Regions from separate parts of the Metabacillus sp. Hm71 genome, predicted to be linked through region 1. Evidence: riboswitches for the same ligand, from Rfam matches in the RefSeq annotation. Region 1 holds a riboswitch; each other region holds the start of a gene.
The links. A riboswitch is a leader RNA that binds a small molecule or an ion and turns the genes downstream of it on or off. The one in region 1 is predicted to bind S-adenosylmethionine.
Positions count from the first base shown of each region.

Region 2: linked by a shared signal. The riboswitch ahead of ACSVDH_RS06485 (methionine biosynthesis PLP-dependent protein) and the one ahead of ACSVDH_RS11120 (phosphoadenylyl-sulfate reductase) in region 1 are both predicted to bind S-adenosylmethionine.
Region 3: linked by a shared signal. The riboswitch ahead of ACSVDH_RS16300 (hypothetical protein) and the one ahead of ACSVDH_RS11120 (phosphoadenylyl-sulfate reductase) in region 1 are both predicted to bind S-adenosylmethionine.
Region 4: linked by a shared signal. The riboswitch ahead of mtnW (2,3-diketo-5-methylthiopentyl-1-phosphate enolase) and the one ahead of ACSVDH_RS11120 (phosphoadenylyl-sulfate reductase) in region 1 are both predicted to bind S-adenosylmethionine.

Region 1 covers NZ_CM200278.1:2,355,375-2,359,590, forward strand. The annotation lists gene pyrF (orotidine-5'-phosphate decarboxylase) at 1-94, shown strand, start outside; gene pyrE (orotate phosphoribosyltransferase) at 99-731, shown strand; gene ACSVDH_RS11115 (thioredoxin family protein) at 901-1,476, shown strand; SAM riboswitch class I at 1,784-1,891, shown strand; gene ACSVDH_RS11120 (phosphoadenylyl-sulfate reductase) at 2,130-2,834, shown strand; gene cysP (sulfate permease) at 2,848-3,915, shown strand; gene sat (sulfate adenylyltransferase) at 3,957-4,216, shown strand, end outside.
Region 2 covers NZ_CM200278.1:1,298,402-1,302,617, forward strand. The annotation lists gene ACSVDH_RS06480 (aldehyde dehydrogenase family protein) at 1-964, shown strand, start outside; SAM riboswitch class I at 1,095-1,234, shown strand; gene ACSVDH_RS06485 (methionine biosynthesis PLP-dependent protein) at 1,594-2,718, shown strand; gene metC (cystathionine beta-lyase) at 2,705-3,889, shown strand; gene ACSVDH_RS06495 (TAXI family TRAP transporter solute-binding subunit) at 4,214-4,216, shown strand, end outside.
Region 3 covers NZ_CM200278.1:3,322,554-3,326,769, forward strand. The annotation lists gene ACSVDH_RS16280 (SRPBCC family protein) at 1-278, opposite strand, end outside; gene ACSVDH_RS16285 (nuclear transport factor 2 family protein) at 434-832, shown strand; gene ACSVDH_RS16290 (YezD family protein) at 944-1,132, opposite strand; gene ACSVDH_RS16295 (RrF2 family transcriptional regulator) at 1,116-1,565, opposite strand; SAM riboswitch class I at 1,914-2,005, shown strand; gene ACSVDH_RS16300 (hypothetical protein) at 2,018-2,353, shown strand; gene ACSVDH_RS16305 (DUF445 domain-containing protein) at 2,527-3,786, opposite strand; gene ACSVDH_RS16310 (tripartite tricarboxylate transporter substrate binding protein) at 3,993-4,216, opposite strand, start outside.
Region 4 covers NZ_CM200278.1:2,110,893-2,115,108, reverse strand. The annotation lists gene ACSVDH_RS09930 (2-hydroxy-3-keto-5-methylthiopentenyl-1-phosphate phosphatase) at 1-614, opposite strand, end outside; gene mtnW (2,3-diketo-5-methylthiopentyl-1-phosphate enolase) at 611-1,852, opposite strand; SAM riboswitch class I at 2,056-2,164, opposite strand; gene ACSVDH_RS09920 (pyridoxal phosphate-dependent aminotransferase) at 2,248-3,423, opposite strand; gene ACSVDH_RS09915 (carbon-nitrogen family hydrolase) at 3,526-4,216, shown strand, end outside.

The DNA of each region.
Region 1 (4,216 bases):
AGGTTCTACTGCCATCGTTGTTGGAAGAAGTATAACAAAGCAGCCTAATCCATATGAAGCTTATTTGAACGTTAAAAAATTATGGGAGGAATAGGATAATGAAACAAACAATTGCAAAACAATTATTAGAAATCAAGGCGGTCTTTCTCCAGCCAAACGATCCATTTACATGGTCAAGCGGAATGAAATCGCCTATTTACTGTGATAACCGTCTCACACTATCCTTTCCTGAAATTCGTAAACAAATAGCTGAAGGACTTACAGGATTAATTAACGAGCATTTTTCCGAGGTAGAAGTGATTGCAGGAACGGCTACTGCAGGCATTCCACATGCAGCATGGGTGAGCGATCTATTAAATCTGCCTATGTGTTATGTGCGTAGCAAGGCAAAGGGACATGGTAAAGGTAACCAAATAGAAGGACAAGTAAAGGAAAATCAAAAAGTTGTGGTTGTAGAGGATCTAATTTCAACTGGGGGAAGTGCAATTACTGCAGTTGAAGCGCTGCGTGCTGCCGGCTGTGAAGTACTTGGCATTGTATCCATCTTTACTTATGGTCTCTCTGTTGGTTCAGAACGCCTAGCTGAGGCAAATGTCGAAGCAAAGTCATTATGTGACTATGAAACACTAATTGAAGTGGCTGTTAAAGAAGGCTATGTTGGTGAACAAGACCTTAACAAGCTAAAAATGTGGAGAGAAAATCCTGCTTCAGAAGCTTGGTTACAAAATTAAATAGTTAAGCTGTGTTATTGGTAAGAGACTGTCTCTAAAGGCTAGAATACCCTTTAGTTGACTAGTCTCTTTTTTTGCAAAGTAATAACAAGCTTATTGCTGGCTTCTATAATCGAAATTTGATAGCTTTATTTTTAAGAAATAAATAATAACTAATGGGGTGGAAAAAGTGAGCATAAATTTACATGACTGGTTTTCAAAGGGGATTACTTTTGAACGATATTCGAATCAGATGACAATTAATAAAGAAGAAATGCTTTCTATCTATGATCGTTTTACGTTAAATGAAGACGATCTTGCTTTTTTAGAAAAGCTACAAGGAAAACAACTTAAAGTGATTGCCTTGACTGAGGATTGGTGCGGAGATGCACTTGTTAATAATCCAATCCTTATGAAAATAGCAGAAGCTTCAAATATGGAAGTACGTTTTTTACTAAGGGATCAAAATCTAGAGTTGATGGACCAATATTTAACAAATGGAACATCCAGAGCGATCCCTATCTATATATTTATTGATCAAAACGGTGAGGAAAAAGCAGTTTGGGGACCAAGAGCTCAAAAAATTCAAAAGTTGGTAGATCAAGAAAGAGGAGCATTGCCAGAAAATGATGCACCGGATTTTAAAGAAAAACAAATGGAGATGTATAGCAAATTCAGAAACGCTTATTTAAATGATGAGTCAATATGGGAGACAATCTCATACAGCATCATAACCCAACTTAAAGGAAAGGATCTCCATCATTAATATTTTAAAGAAGCAGGGTAGTTTATCAAACCCTGCTTCTTTTGGTTGGAGATAACTTTTTGAAGAACATTAAATATTCTCAGATTGGTTAAGATTCAGGCAAAAAATAGTAATGAACAAAGTACGCTTTTTTGTTTTTTGTATATATATAACCTATACTTTCATGAGTAAACAAGAGAAGTTAAATTTGTCTAAATTGTTAAGGAATTTGAGGGAATGATAAAAAAATATGAATTAATTAATCCGATGGAAAAAGTCGGGTTGACTTTTGCAAGAATTGTGTTAAAATTTTGAATCAATAGCATAGTTCTTATCAAGAGTGGTGAAGGGATCTGGCCCTGTGAAGCCCGGCAACCTGCTGTAAGAGCAAGGTGCTAATTCCAGCCAAATCTATACGAATTTGGGAGGATAAGTGTAGATCGTCCTTAAAAGTCTTCTGCTCGGGAGGCTTTTTAAAAACTAGATTTATATAGTAAGGAGAGTTCAAAGGAAAATAGCCGATGATTGGCAATACTTAATGATTGTCATAATAAAAATTTCGTGTATAATTCATACTATATTGGTTGGTCTTCGAATTTAATTCCGACTATTAATGTGTGAATAAAGGGTTTTGAAACTGAAGTATTTTAGTTACAAAGAAAGAGGTGAATAATATGCTAACTTATGAGAATTGGGTTGAAGTAAGCAACGAGAATTTTGAAGTTGACGACACCTATAAAGGTGCACTAAATGTTTTAAATTGGGCATATGACCACTATGGAGAAGAAATTATTTATGCTTGCAGTTTTGGTATTGAAGGAATTGTTTTAATCGATTTAATTTCTAAAGTAAAACCGGATGCGAAAATTGTTTTTTTAGACACAGATGTTCATTTTAAGGAAACATATGAGCTAATTGATAAGGTAAAGGAAAAGTATCCCCTGCTTAATATTGAATTAAAAAAGCCAAAGCTTACATTAGAAGAACAAGCTCAAGAATTTGGTGATAAGCTTTGGGAAACAGATCCGAATAAATGCTGCAATATCCGTAAAATTATCCCTTTAAATGAGACATTACAAGGAGCAACAGCATGGATTTCTGGTCTTAGACGTGAACAATCAGAAACAAGAAAACATGTTAATTTTATTAACAAGGATGAACGCTTCCATTCAGTAAAGGTTTGCCCGCTTATTCATTGGACGTGGAAGGATGTATGGAGATACGTTCATAAAAACGATTTAATCTATAATCCATTACATGACAGGGGATATCCAAGCATCGGTTGTTTTCATTGCACAAAGCCTGCTTTTGATGAAAATGATTTAAGATCTGGCAGATGGACTGGGCAAATGAAAACAGAATGCGGCCTCCATCAGTAGGGGGTTATAAACGATGTTAGAGATCATTGCTATCGTTATCAGCCTCTTTTTTGCAATGAACATTGGTGCAAGCGGTGCTGCTGCATCAATGGGAATTGCATATGGTTCTGGTGCGATTTTACGTCCAAGGAACGCGCTGATCCTATGTGGGATAGGTGTTATCTTGGGTGCTGTTATTGGCGGGGGAGAGGTTGTTAAAACGATAAGTTCAGGAATTATACCAACATCACTTATCACAATAAAAATTGTTGTCATCATTCTTTTTTCCGCTACCTTTTCACTGTTTTTAGCTAATATATTAGGAATCCCACTTTCTACTAGTGAGGTCACAGTTGGGGCAGTTGTTGGTGTAGGTATTGCTTATCGAGTATTATTTGTCAACAATCTGCTATGGATTGTCTTATTTTGGGTCATTATTCCAATCATTGCGTTTTTAATTGCATATATCTTTATTAAGGTGTTACATTATTTTCATTTAGAGGCTAAATATTCGTTTCAAGGGAAGATTATTACGTATCTTCTAATCATGGCAGGTTTCTTTGAAGCTTTTTCAGCTGGTATGAATAATGTAGCGAATGCAGTTGGACCATTAGTCAGTGCACAAATTCTTTCTGTTTCAAAGGGGACATTGATTGGCGGCATATTCGTTGCGCTAGGTGCACTTATTTTAGGAAAAAGAGTGCTTGAAACAAATGGAAAGAAAATTACGAGCTTTACAAAAATTGAGGGGATATTAATTTCTGGAACTGGCGCCACATTGGTAATTATTGCTTCAATTTTTGGCATGCCTGTCCCGCTAACTCAGATTACAACCTCCTCGATTTTAGGAATAGGCATCGCAAAATCGGGTACAAATGTGTTTCAGCAAAAAATTGTGAAAAACATGTTAATGGTATGGTTGATTTCGCCACTTATATCACTAACAATGTCATATTTCCTAGTGAAGTTATTTATTGAAAGTGATTTATATACAATCTTTGTGTTAGGCAGTCTCTTGCTTGCAACAATTGGTGCATTAAGCTTAATGAAAGCAAGCAAACAAGAACGTCGTACAGTGCATGAAGAAGGTGGAGGGATTTAATCCCTATAAAAGTTTCAATTATAGAATTGGAGGACATGAAAATGAGCTTACTTCCACACGGAGGAACATTAATTCAAAAACAATCTTTAGGAGCAGATGTATCGCACATCAAGAAGGAAATTGAACTTGATGCGACTTCTTTAAGTGACTTAGAGTTAATCGCGATAGGTGCATACAGCCCAATTGAAGGCTTTTTAACGCAAGAGGATTATGAATCTGTTGTTGAAAACATGAAACTAAAAAATGGGTGTGTATGGAGTATTCCAATTACGTTACCAGTTTCTGAAGAAAAAGCTGAGTC
Region 2 (4,216 bases), 1.1 Mb from region 1:
AGCAATTGCAGCCGGAAACACAATTGTTTTTAAACCTGCTGAAAAAACACCTATTTCCGCCTATAAGCTCGTGAAGCTATTTCAAGAGGCTGGTCTTCCAGATGGAGTATTAAACCTGTTAATGGGAACAGGAGAAGAGGTTGGTGAACCGCTTGTCACACATGAAAAGGTTCATAAAATTACCTTTACCGGAAGCTTGCCGGTAGGAAGGAAAATTCGCGAGTCAGCAGGCTTCAAAAAAGTAACGTTGGAATTAGGCTCCAATTCGCCAAATATTTTGTTTGAAGACGCTCATATCGAAAGTGCTGTGAAAGAATTAGTAAAAGGTGCTTTCGCTTTTTCAGGACAAGTATGTATCTCAGCACAAAGAGTGTATGTTCATAAGAGCATTTATGAGCCATTTTTGTCAGAATATATAAAGCAAACGAGTGCCTTGAAAATTGGTGATCCGAAGGAAGAAGACACAGAGATCGGCCCAATGATTACCGAAAAAGAAGCAAAGCGGGCTAAGCAATGGATCGATGATGCGGTTGAAAAAGGGGCAAAAATCGAAACAGGCGGAGAACGCAACGGAACGGTACTTGCGCCAACGATCATGACAAATGTGGATCGAAATATGAAAATTATTGCTGAGGAAGTTTTTGCCCCAATTGTATCTGTCATTCCTTTCGAGAGCGAGGAGGAAGTCATTGGATATGCCAATGATTCGATTTATGGCTTGCAAGCAGGTGTTTTTACAAGGGATATTGATCGGGCAATGCGCGTTGCAGACCAATTGGAAATGGGCGGTGTGTGGATTAATGAAATCTCGACATATCGTCAGGATAATCACCCGTACGGCGGTGTCAAGCAAAGCGGTATTGGCAAAGAGGGAATTAAATACGCCATTGAAGATATGACAGAAATGAAATTTATCGGAATCAAATTAACTACAAATCATGAAAGAGATGCCTCCTTCGGGTGAGGCATCTCTTTCATGTCCTTCTAAATTGAAAAAATTGTCGAAGATATCAAACTATTGCAATAATATTATTGCAATCTTTACTTGAATCATGTAAAGTAGTAAAAAAAGTAAACGATAAAAATTTCATACATTCTTATCAAGAGAGGCAGAGGGACTGGCCCAATGAAGCCTCAGCAACCGGTCAAAACGAGTGAAGATCTGGTGAATATTAATTTTGCTATGTTTAAAGCGAGGCTCTATGTTGTTTTTTACAGCACGGGCAGATAATGGAAAATGACTCGAACAAAGCGCCTTTGTTTGTTCGAAGCATTTTTCATTATCTGCCCCAAGCTTGCCAAAGCAAGCCGCAAGCACTTGCGTGCTGTAAAAAACCAAACAACACTATTTAAAAGCCTCCTAATTTCAACATGTAAAATCAACGATTTCATAACCACCAAGATCTTCCGAGTGCCAAGGTGCTAAATCCAGCAAGCCACACCAGCATTATGCTTGAGAGATAAGAAGAAGCGCATCCAAATACACAGTCTTCTTCTTAACGGGGAAGACTTTTTATTTTATTTAAAAGTCTAAAAATGCTTCCTCTCATGATCATAATCTAGAAAAATAACTCACTTAGGATGGTGACAGACATGAATCAACGAATTGAAACGAAATTAGCACAAATCGGCAATCGCAGTGAAAATGTTACAGGTACGGTAAATCCCCCTGTTTATTTTTCAACAGCCTATCGACATGCAGGAATTGGAGAATCTACAGGCTTTGATTATATACGTACTGGAAACCCGACACGATTATTAGTGGAAAAAGCAATCGCTGATTTAGAACACGGTGACCGCGGCTTTGCCTTCAGCTCAGGGATGGCTGCGATCCAAACGATTATGGCCCTCTTTCAGAGCGGTGACGAACTAATCGTATCTTCTGACCTGTATGGCGGGACATATCGTTTATTTGAAAGAGAGTGGAAAAAATATGGCTTATCCTTTCAATATGATGACTTTACAAACCCGGCTGAAACAGAAAAATTAATTTCTGAAAAAACGAAGGCTTTATTTATCGAAACACCGACAAATCCTTTAATGCAGGAAGCTGATATTAAGGCACTTGCTGCAGTAGCAAAAAAACACAATTTATTAGTGATCGTCGATAACACGTTCTATACACCTGTTATTCAAACACCAATTCTAGATGGCGCGGACATCGTCATCCATAGTGCGACCAAATATTTAGGCGGACATAATGATGTGCTGGCCGGCCTTGTCGTGACAAAGGGAGAACAATTAAGCGAAGAGTTTTTCCAGCATCAAAATGCGATTGGTGCCGTGTTATCTCCATTTGATTCCTGGTTATTAATGCGCGGCATGAAGACCTTGTCGCTGCGGATGAGACAGCATGAGCAAAATGCCAAAGCTGTTGCTAGCTTTTTAGAGGAGCATCCAGATGTGCGGGATGTTTTATATCCAGGTAAGGGTGGAATGTTGTCATTCCGTTTACAGGATGAGGCATGGGTAAATCCATTTTTAAAGAGTCTTAAGACGATTACATTTGCAGAGAGCTTAGGTGGAATCGAAAGCTTTATTACGTATCCGGCGACACAAACGCATATGGATATTCCAGAGGAAATTCGAATTGCCAATGGCGTCTGTAATAGGCTGTTACGTTTCTCAGTAGGTGTTGAACACGCAGAGGATATTATGGAAGATTTAGCGCAAAGCTTTAAACAGATGAAAGGGGCTGAAACTGTTGAGCAATCATGAGTGGTCGTTTCAAACAAAGCTGCTGCACAATGAAGCAAAGGTAGACCTAGGGACAGGAGCGGTAAGTGTACCGATCCACCATTCCTCAACCTTTCATCAATTTGATGTTGATAAATTTGGAAAATATGACTATGCACGTTCAGGCAATCCAACTCGTGAAGCGCTTGAGCAGGCAATTGCTGAATTAGAAGGCGGAACAAGAGGACTAGCTTTTTCTTCAGGAATGGCGGCTATTTCAACCGCGTTTCTGCTGCTTTCTCAAGGGGACCATGTCCTTGTGACCGAAGATGTGTATGGCGGAACGTTTCGAATTATCACCGATGTTTTAACGAGATTCGGCATTGAGCATACATTTGTTGATATGACAGATCTTCATCAAGTTGCATCAGAAATTCGTCCAAATACAAAGGTTATTTATATGGAAACACCTTCAAATCCATTGCTAAAGGTGACAGATATTCGCGGTATTGTTAATCTTGCAAAAGCGAATGGCTGTCTAACCTTTTTGGATAACACCTTTTTAACACCGGAGCTGCAAAGACCTCTGGAATTAGGTGTTGATGTTGTTTTACACAGTGCGACAAAGTTTTTAGCAGGCCATAGTGATGTACTCGCTGGACTTGCTGTTGTGAAGGATGCTGAAATAGGAGAACGACTATATAAGCTGCAAAATGCATTTGGTGCTGTGTTAGGTGTACAGGATGCTTGGCTTGTATTAAGAGGGTTAAAAACCTTGCATGTACGCCTAAAGCAATCCTCTGAATCAGCACTTAAACTAGCAAAGTTTTTAAGTGAGCATCCGAAAGTAGAAGAAGTTTACTATCCAGGACTAAGCTTTCACCCTGGCTATGAAACACAACGATATCAAGCCGAAGGAGCCGGTGCGGTTCTCTCATTTAAACTAGCAGATGGGGAAGCAGTGAAAACACTCGTTCAAAACGTTAAGCTCCCGGTATTTGCTGTAAGCTTAGGGGCGGTAGAATCGATTCTATCCTATCCAGCGAAAATGTCTCATGCGGCAATGCCTCCAGAGGAACGTGAAAAACGCGGAATCTCAGATGGGCTGCTTAGACTAAGCGTAGGCTTGGAAAATGTGGATGATTTAATCAAGGATTTTGCAGAGGCGCTCGAGAAGCTGCCACAGATAAATAGAAAAGAAAGTGTTCGATAAAGCTGGCTCATTTGGGTCAGTTTTTTTTTGAAGGATACCAAAAAATAAATGTAAAATAATGTTACAAGAATAAAGACAAGAACTTCTTTAATAGATCATACTAGATTTATACATAGAGTTGGTGAAAAATAGAATGTTTATACGAAAATAGTGTTTTTCATGAGTTGAGGTAAAAAAAATTAATAAGGCTGACCTGCTAAATTACTTGATTTTTTGACAAGAAACCGCTTGTTTTCAAAATTATCGTAATTGACAGTTTTATTGTTTCATATGTTAAGATAAGATTGTATGCTTTTACACTATATAACAAAAGGGGGAAATTTTATG
Region 3 (4,216 bases), 970 kb from region 1:
TCTCCTTTCCCCGTTGTTCCTTTCGTGCCATCACAGCGAAGGACAATTTTATCAGGTTCTTTAAGCTCGACAACTTCAAAATGTTCAGTAGCTTCTTGTCCAAACATTCTTCTAGTTTCCAGCCACTGACTTCCCACTTGCAAAGGACCTTCATCTAATCGCTCTATTCCCACTAATCCTTGCATCCACTGCTTCGCAGAATCAAGATCAAGTAAACCATTATAGGCCATTTGTTTGGAAACTTTGAAGGATCTTTTCACTTCAAATTGAATACTCAAGGTATATTTCTCCTCCTTACATTTTTTCAAAAAGTATATCATACAACCATACTAGTTTATCCTATTATTGTTCCAGCGATTGACATAGAATTTTATTTATCATAAACGTCTATTCATTCTAATATGTAAATTTTTGAAAAGAAAGGATGATTTAAATGAATACAGAACAGTCGCCTACTTCGACAAATTCCCTCAAAGAAAAAGCAGTATCTTTTCTGCAGTTAGTAGCATCAGGAAACGTTCCGGAAGCATACGAGAGATACATAAGCCCTGATTTTCGTCACCACAATCCCTATTTCCGTGGTGATGCAGACTCTCTTATGATTGCGATGGAAGAAAATGCAGCAAAAAATCCTCACAAGATTCTTGAGGTCAAACTTGCTATTCAAGAAAAAGATACCGTTGCTGTTCACTCCCATGTCAAGCAAAATCCAGATGATCTTGGAGGAGCTGTTGTCCATATCTTTCGTTTTCTGGATAACCAAATTGTTGAATTGTGGGATATCGGTCAGCCTATTCCAAAGGATTCCCCCAATGAGAACGGTATGTTTTAAGGTACTAGCGTGAATTTTTTGCTATACAATTCTAAAAATGAAAACACGCTTCTTTTTTGTTAAATCGCAGTCAAAAAAGAGGCGTGTCTTCATTTTTTATAATCTAATAGACTAGTTAGTATTTAAATTTTTTAATCTCTCATTACTTTTCTTCATAGCAAAACGGTACTTCTCACCTTTTTCAATTTGTGTGACTTGAGAATCATGAACGGTAATTTGCACGGTCCCATATTCGATATTTTCAAGAAAACTGACGATTTTATCGATCACAGCCTGATCTATTTTAGTTTTTGAAGCCAACTAAATCATCCCCTTTAAATAAATTCAATTTGTTTAAAAGCAAATCTTCAAGAGTCGTACGGTCAAGAACATAGGCTATCGTATCCCTGACTAAAGACCAAAGCGGCTTTAATTGACATCCTGCTTCCAATGGACATGGCTCATATTTTGTAATCGATGCACAGCTCATTGGGGATAATGGTCCTTCTAATCTTCGAATCACTTCACCAATGTTAATTTGGTCTGCCTCTTTATGAAGGAAATATCCTCCCCGCGCTCCCCTTTTGCTTTTTACGAAATCCAATTTTTTTAATTGAAGTAATATTTGCTCTAAATAGTTGATCGTAACAAGGGTCTTATCTGAGATTTCCTGAATGGTCATGACCTGCCCTTGTTGTTGACCTAAAACCAATAAAGCCCTTAATGCGTACTCTCCTTTACTAGAAACCTTCATTTTCTCCTCCTATAAAGTTGAGTGATTTAGTCAACTTTTATCCGTTCATTATTTGTTGAGCAAAATAGTCGACATTAATTTATGATTCAATGAATAGTAATACTGCCTCTGTTAATTCCGACATTACCTATTGGTTATATTTGTTTTATTTATCATATGATGAAAGTTTAGAAAAATCAACCATTTTATTGAATTTTCATATCATTGATCTCACATCAGTCATACATGATCTTGTTCTAATACGGGTTTTTATAATAACTGTTGTATGCCTTTTAATAAAGAAAGCAACCTCAAACAAATCAATTGACAATTCCAATTAATCCGATTATTATAATGAGAAATAAAATCATCTTATCAAGAGAGGTGGAGGAACTGGTCCTGCGAAACCTCAGCAACCACAGTGTTTTTTTCTGTAAGGTGCTAATTCCAGCAGATAAGAAAGGAGAATGTTTATGAGCATTCATGAAATGCAGCTAGAGGTAAATGATTATTTAGATTTGTATCTTTTTGCAGGTCAGATAGGGGATCCTTTGTGGCAGGAAGAAATAATTGAAAAGCTAAAAACCATCCAAACTAAAAAAAAACTAAATCAATCAATATTGCTAAACAAATTTTTAAAAAGATATAAGGAATTAAATGAAGAAATTCTTTTTATTTATCATCAAAACAAACATCCATCTTGCCATCTTTACTTAGATGGCAAATTACGAAAACTCAAGCGACAGCGTCTGATAGTAGAACGCCAAATTCGGTGGATTCAGTCTTCATCATGGTCGAATTATTCTTAGGTTCATAATGATTTTGATTTTTTATGTGGAATACATTTTAGTAAAATTGAAAAAGGCGTGTAAACGGTAAAAGTTATACATGCCATTTTTTCTTTTATAAACTAAACTTAAATTTATTTTCATTAAAAACAAAAGGACACAGTATGGAACGATACTCTTAAATACGAGTAAACCTATGATACTAAACTAAACAAAGCTTGTACTCCTGTAAGGAGAATCCCTATGATAAAACCACAAACTGCCCCATTAACACGAATCCATTGAAGATCTTTTCCTATATGATTTTCCATCATATCGATCAGTGTTTCAGTGTCTAATTTATCCAAATTCTCCTGTACCAGATTGCCGATTTGTGAATGATTATTTTCAATGAAAACAGTTATTTGTTTTTGGATCCAGTGATCAATATCTTTGTTATTCTCCTGAATAATGGATAGTAAACGATTCTTCAATGGAATAAGATAGGTATCAATAAAATCTTCGTCATCTACGAAATCTAATACTTTTTGTTGTATTTTCCGCAGACTTTCCGTTATCGTTTGATCAGGCTGCCATTTCGCTAGAAGCTGATTTTTCCATTTCTCAGCTCCCTCCACTAACTCCCTATTATCATTCAAACCTTGAATCTCTTTTCTAAAATATAAAAGTAAAGCTTCTCGATTTGGCTCTCCCTCGTTTTGCAAACTCTTTACGACACTTAGTAATAGGTTCTGCACAATTTGACCCAGTTTTTCCTCACTAAGTAGACTTTGTATCGATTTTAGCGCAAACTGAAGCATTCCATCTGCTTCAATTTTGTTGATGACATTCATGGAAACGGTACCTAATCGCTGACTGGTTTGTTCTTGTCGTAACCAATGATCTGCTTTTTTTAACATGTGATCCAAAGCTTTCTTATCTATCTCTTCTTTAAGTAGCTGTGAGCTTATGACTTGAAGGACATTTCCCATTTCCATATTTGAAAGTGTCTCTATGATATGTTTTTTAATGAATGGTGTTAGCTTTTCAACTACTATGTAGCCAATCATTTTCTTGAGCAGCTTAATAAGAGCTTTTCTAAATGTATCATTTTGCAGCTGTTTTTCGATCATTGCCATTAGTTTGTCTGCAAAAGGAATGTTTTTTACTTTTTCCTGGATGCTTTCCTTAGAAAGCCAGTCATTTTTCAATATTGAAACAAGTGCATTTGACATTCTTTTACGATTCTTTGGCAGTAAAGCGGTATGGGGGATTGGTAATCCAAGCGGATGGCGAAACAGAGCAGTAACAGCAAACCAATCAGCTAAACCGCCAACAAGCCCCGCTTCAAAACCTCCATGTAATAAATCAATCCAAAGTGACCCATCAAATGGGATGGTTGCTATATAACCTACTCCCATAATCATTAATGAATATCTAGCAATTTTTTTTGATTCTTTTGTTTTTGGTGACATCCTATTCCCTCATTTTTAAATGATTTCCACATTTACTATACCTAATTACTTAACAAATTTCATCATAGTTCGTTAAAATGTCTTTTTAAGTGAAGGAAATGGACAACATATTTCATTTATGACAACCAACAATTAAAAATGGGTATTTTTCCTTTTAAATAGAAAAATAGCGTGTGTCAATTCACACGCCATCAATTTAGAAAATATTATTTCCTGATCCCTGTTTCTTCCGCAATTTTTGTATATCGATCTGTTTCTTCTTTTACATCTTTTGTGAACTCATCAGAATTTAAATAGGAAGGTGACAGCTTTATTTTTTCCAATTGCTTGATAAACTGCTGGTCATTTTCCATTTTTTGAACGGTTTGATCCCACTTTTCTACGATTTCATCTGGCGTATTAGCTGGAAACGACAAACCCGTCCACCATT
Region 4 (4,216 bases), 240 kb from region 1:
AAGGTTGTAAACGCTCGATGTGGCAGCTGTAAGTCTTTCGATTTTTCCAATAATAAATCCCTTGCTATCACGAGATCTGCCAGCTTTGCAGCTTGTAAATCTGTTATTGAATCGCCAATGACTATTTTGCCTTGTTCATTATCTGTTAACCTTTTAATAAGAGAAGGTTTACAGCAGCCGCAATCATTTTTACAAGTTTCATCACAGCTATACGGCCATTCAATCTGGATCATTTCCTGTGAAAAATCCGCTCTGTTACAATAAATTTGTTTCTCATCCACCAAACCGTTAAGGAGCGGATAAACAAAAAAGTCAATTCCCCCGCTTACGATGTATAGAGGAATATGGTTATCTTTCGTATATTGGACAAACTCTTCAAATCCTGAACGAATTTTTGCATGAGTTAAAATAAACTCGATAATCTCATTTTTTAATGAAGATGGCAGCAGCTTAAACATGCTGCCTACACCTTCTTTTACAGATATCCTTTGTGAAAGAACATCATCTTTAAGCTCATTCCATTCAGGAGGCGCAAATCTTTTCATGATCGCAATAATGTTATCCGTTTCCGTGATCGTTCCATCAAAATCACAGATAATTGCTTTGTTGATCATTTGCTCACCTCTTTTGCACCCCAGAGGTCAATGGCAAGATTAAGATCTGCACTTTCCGTTGCCGCTTCATGTAATGAAACCCCAGAGAGCACAGCATCAATTGCCGCACGAAATGCTTGTCCGCCTCCTATTGCTCCGTTTGGATGCCCATGAACTCCGCCGCCTGCATTAATCACTGAATCTTTACCAAAATCATGGATTAAGAGTGGTACAAGTCCCGGATGAATGCCGGCAGAAGGTACAGGGAATGACTGCTTATATGTTTCCTCATGTAAACAATTTGCAGCAATACCTAACGCTTCTTCACGATCCAATGCAACACTTCCGTACGGAGACGGAAATAAAGAAAAATCTGCTCCAGCGACACGCAAAAGTTTTCCAAGCAAAAGCGAGCTTGAAAAGCCGTAAAGACTTGAAGCTGTTGAAGCTCCGCTTACAGCTGGATGCGCCATAATTGGAATCGAAATATCAGGATCTTCAGCCAAACTTTGCAGCACATCAAGACCATAGGCAAACACATTGAATAATAACACATTCGCCCCAAGCTCAACCGCACGCATTGCTTTGTCTTTTAATTCGAATGTTTTTCCAGATAAATTGACTGCATATAATGCCTTGTGGCCTGTTTCTTCAAAGACATTTCGCAACACCTCTTTACCTGCGATTATTCTATCTTCAAAAGGTGTTAACGGATTATCAAACAAGATCTCATCGTCCTTGACTAAATCAACGCCGCCTAATACCTGCTGTTTTAGCTGCTCCTTCAAATACGTAAGGTCTCTCCCAATCACGCCTTTAAAAATACTCATCAACAGAGGTCTGTCATAGACACCAAGTAAATCGCGAATCCCAGAAACACCAAATTTAGGACCAGGAAAAGCTTTCTTGACTTCATCTGAAAATTCTAAATCTATTAACTTCACTTCTCCATCTAGTGAAAGCTTGCCAAAAACAGTCGTTAAAATGGCAGGAAGATCATGACTATAATTTAAACTAGGATAAGCAATTTTCAGCTTTCCAATCGTAACACGTTTCCCTAAATAGTGATTTGTATTTTCACAATTTTCTAGTTGCACGACTTCTAATACTCGACCTTTATGTGCTTTTAACTGTTCCTGCTCAAGCAATGGAAGATCTGTCCAGGACCCGACTGTTAAACCTAAAGCAATCCCTTCCGCTTTTTTATTTAAATCTCCTTTAGCATCATGAACAAGATAAGTAGCAATTACTTCACTCACTTAAAACCCTACTTTCTTAAAACACTTTTAGATTTTCTGAATTTTTTTATTTATCATTCTTATAGTACCACTTTTTATAAAGGCATGCTTCTTAAAACAATTCCTATTTCTTGAACAATTATGGCTGTATACAAACTAAAACAGCCTCTTCGATACTCATAGATATCGAAGAGGCTGTTACAAGCATGAATAACAAGCATATCTCCTTATCTATCAGCATAATGCTGCAAGAATTAGCACCGTGCTTAAATCCATCTTAAGTCGGTTGCCGGGCTTCATAGGGCTAGTCCCTCCACCTGCTCTTGATAAGAACGAAACGTTCATAATAATCATTAAATTTTGTGAAATTACTAAGGATTATGACAGAACATTTTCCAACTGTCAATAATGATTTTTTAAAACAGGTTTAAAGCTTTTATTCGCTCAGCAGCTTCCGCCAGTCTTTCTTCAGAAGTTAAAAGACCAATCCTTACATAGCCTTCACCATGTTCACCAAAACCGATCCCGGGCGCAACAACAACATGCGCCCTCTCTAATAAATAATCAGCGAAAGCCTCTGATGATTCAAACTGACTTGGCACTCGCAGCCAAGCAAAGAAAGAACCGGCTGGAGCCGTTACATCCCAACCAATTTCTGCCAACGCCTTTATAAAAACATTTCTTCGTGATTCATAAAGAACATTTAACTCTTCAACACATGATTGAGAGCTTAATAAAGCATGTGCAGCAGCCTCCTGGATCGCACTAAAAACACTGACATACAGATGATCCTGTAAAAGATTGAGCGCCTCGATAACAGAAGGATTTCCGACAGCAAACGCAATCCGCCACCCTGCCATATTAAAGGATTTTGAAAAAGTATAGATTTCAATTCCAACCTCTTTTGCTCCTTTTGTTTGTAAAAAGCTCATTGGCTGCTTACCGTCAAATCCTATAGCTCCATATGCAAAATCATGAACAACACAAATATCATTCTCTCCCGCAAATTTTACTGTCTCTTCGAAAAATTCCTTTGTAGCAGTAGCCCCGGTTGGATTGTTTGGATAATTTAAAAACATCAGTTTTGCTTGTTTCACCGCTTCCTTCGACAAGCTATGATAATCAGGTAAAAATTGATTTTCACTAATGAGCGGCATCATTTCCATTTTTGCTCTCGCAAGCTCAACACCTGACCAATAATCAGGATAGCCCGGGTCTGGTACAAGTACAATATCACCAGGATTTAATAAACATTGCGGAACCTCAACAAGACCTGCCTTTCCCCCGAAGAGAATTGCCACCTCTGTTTCCGGCTCGATTTCCACTCCATATTCCCGTTTATAAAAGGCTGCAACCGCCTCTTTTAGGAACAACTGCCCCCGGAAAGGCGAATATTTATGGTAAGCCGAATTTTCAACCGCTTTTTGCATCGCTTTAACAATATGATCTGGTGTGGGTTGATCGGGATTTCCTTGACCTAAATTGATCACATCATGTCCTTGTTCAACTATTTTGTTAACCTTTGCAACTAGGCTAGCAAAAAATTGCTTTGGCAATGACTTTAATAGATGTGATTGTTCATAGTTTTTCATTTTTAACACCTACTCAAAAAATTCTTGAAATTCTAGTCACAAATCATATATTGTTAGAATCAACTTGTAAAGTAAAATTTTTAAAATGAAGGTGTGATTTAAATGAAACCTATCATAACTTGCATACAATTAGATATTAAATTTGGTGATCCATCTTTTAATTATCGACAAGTAGAAGAAAAAGTGGCATCGATTATTGAAAAAGAAAAACCATCCATTATTGTTCTTCCTGAGCTTTGGACGACGGGATATGATTTAACGCGTTTAGATGAAATTGCCGATGAAAACGGCGAACAAACGAGAAAATTCATTAGTGAACTTGCGAAAAAATATCGAGTTAACATCGTTGGAGGTTCTGTAGCCAAAAAGGTGGAAGATCAAATAACAAACACGATGTACATATTCGATCATCAAGGGGAATTGGTTAACGAATATAGTAAGCTCCATTTATTTAAATTAATGGATGAACATCATTACTTAACAGCGGGAACTGAAAAAGGTTTGTTTAACATTGCTGACATACATTGTGCTGGTGTAATCTGCTATGATATTCGTTTTCCCGAATGGATTCGCGCCCATACAACAAGAGGTGCAGAAGTATTATTTGTCGTAGCAGAATGGCCGCTGCTGCGACTCCATCACTGGAGAACACTGCTATTAAGCCGTGCAATTGAAAATCAGTGCTATGTTGTAGCCTGTAATCGCGCCGGCTCTGATCCAAATAATGAATTCGCCGGTCATTCTATGATTATTGATCCATGGGGAACAGTGATTGCAGAAGCTGACGAGAAAG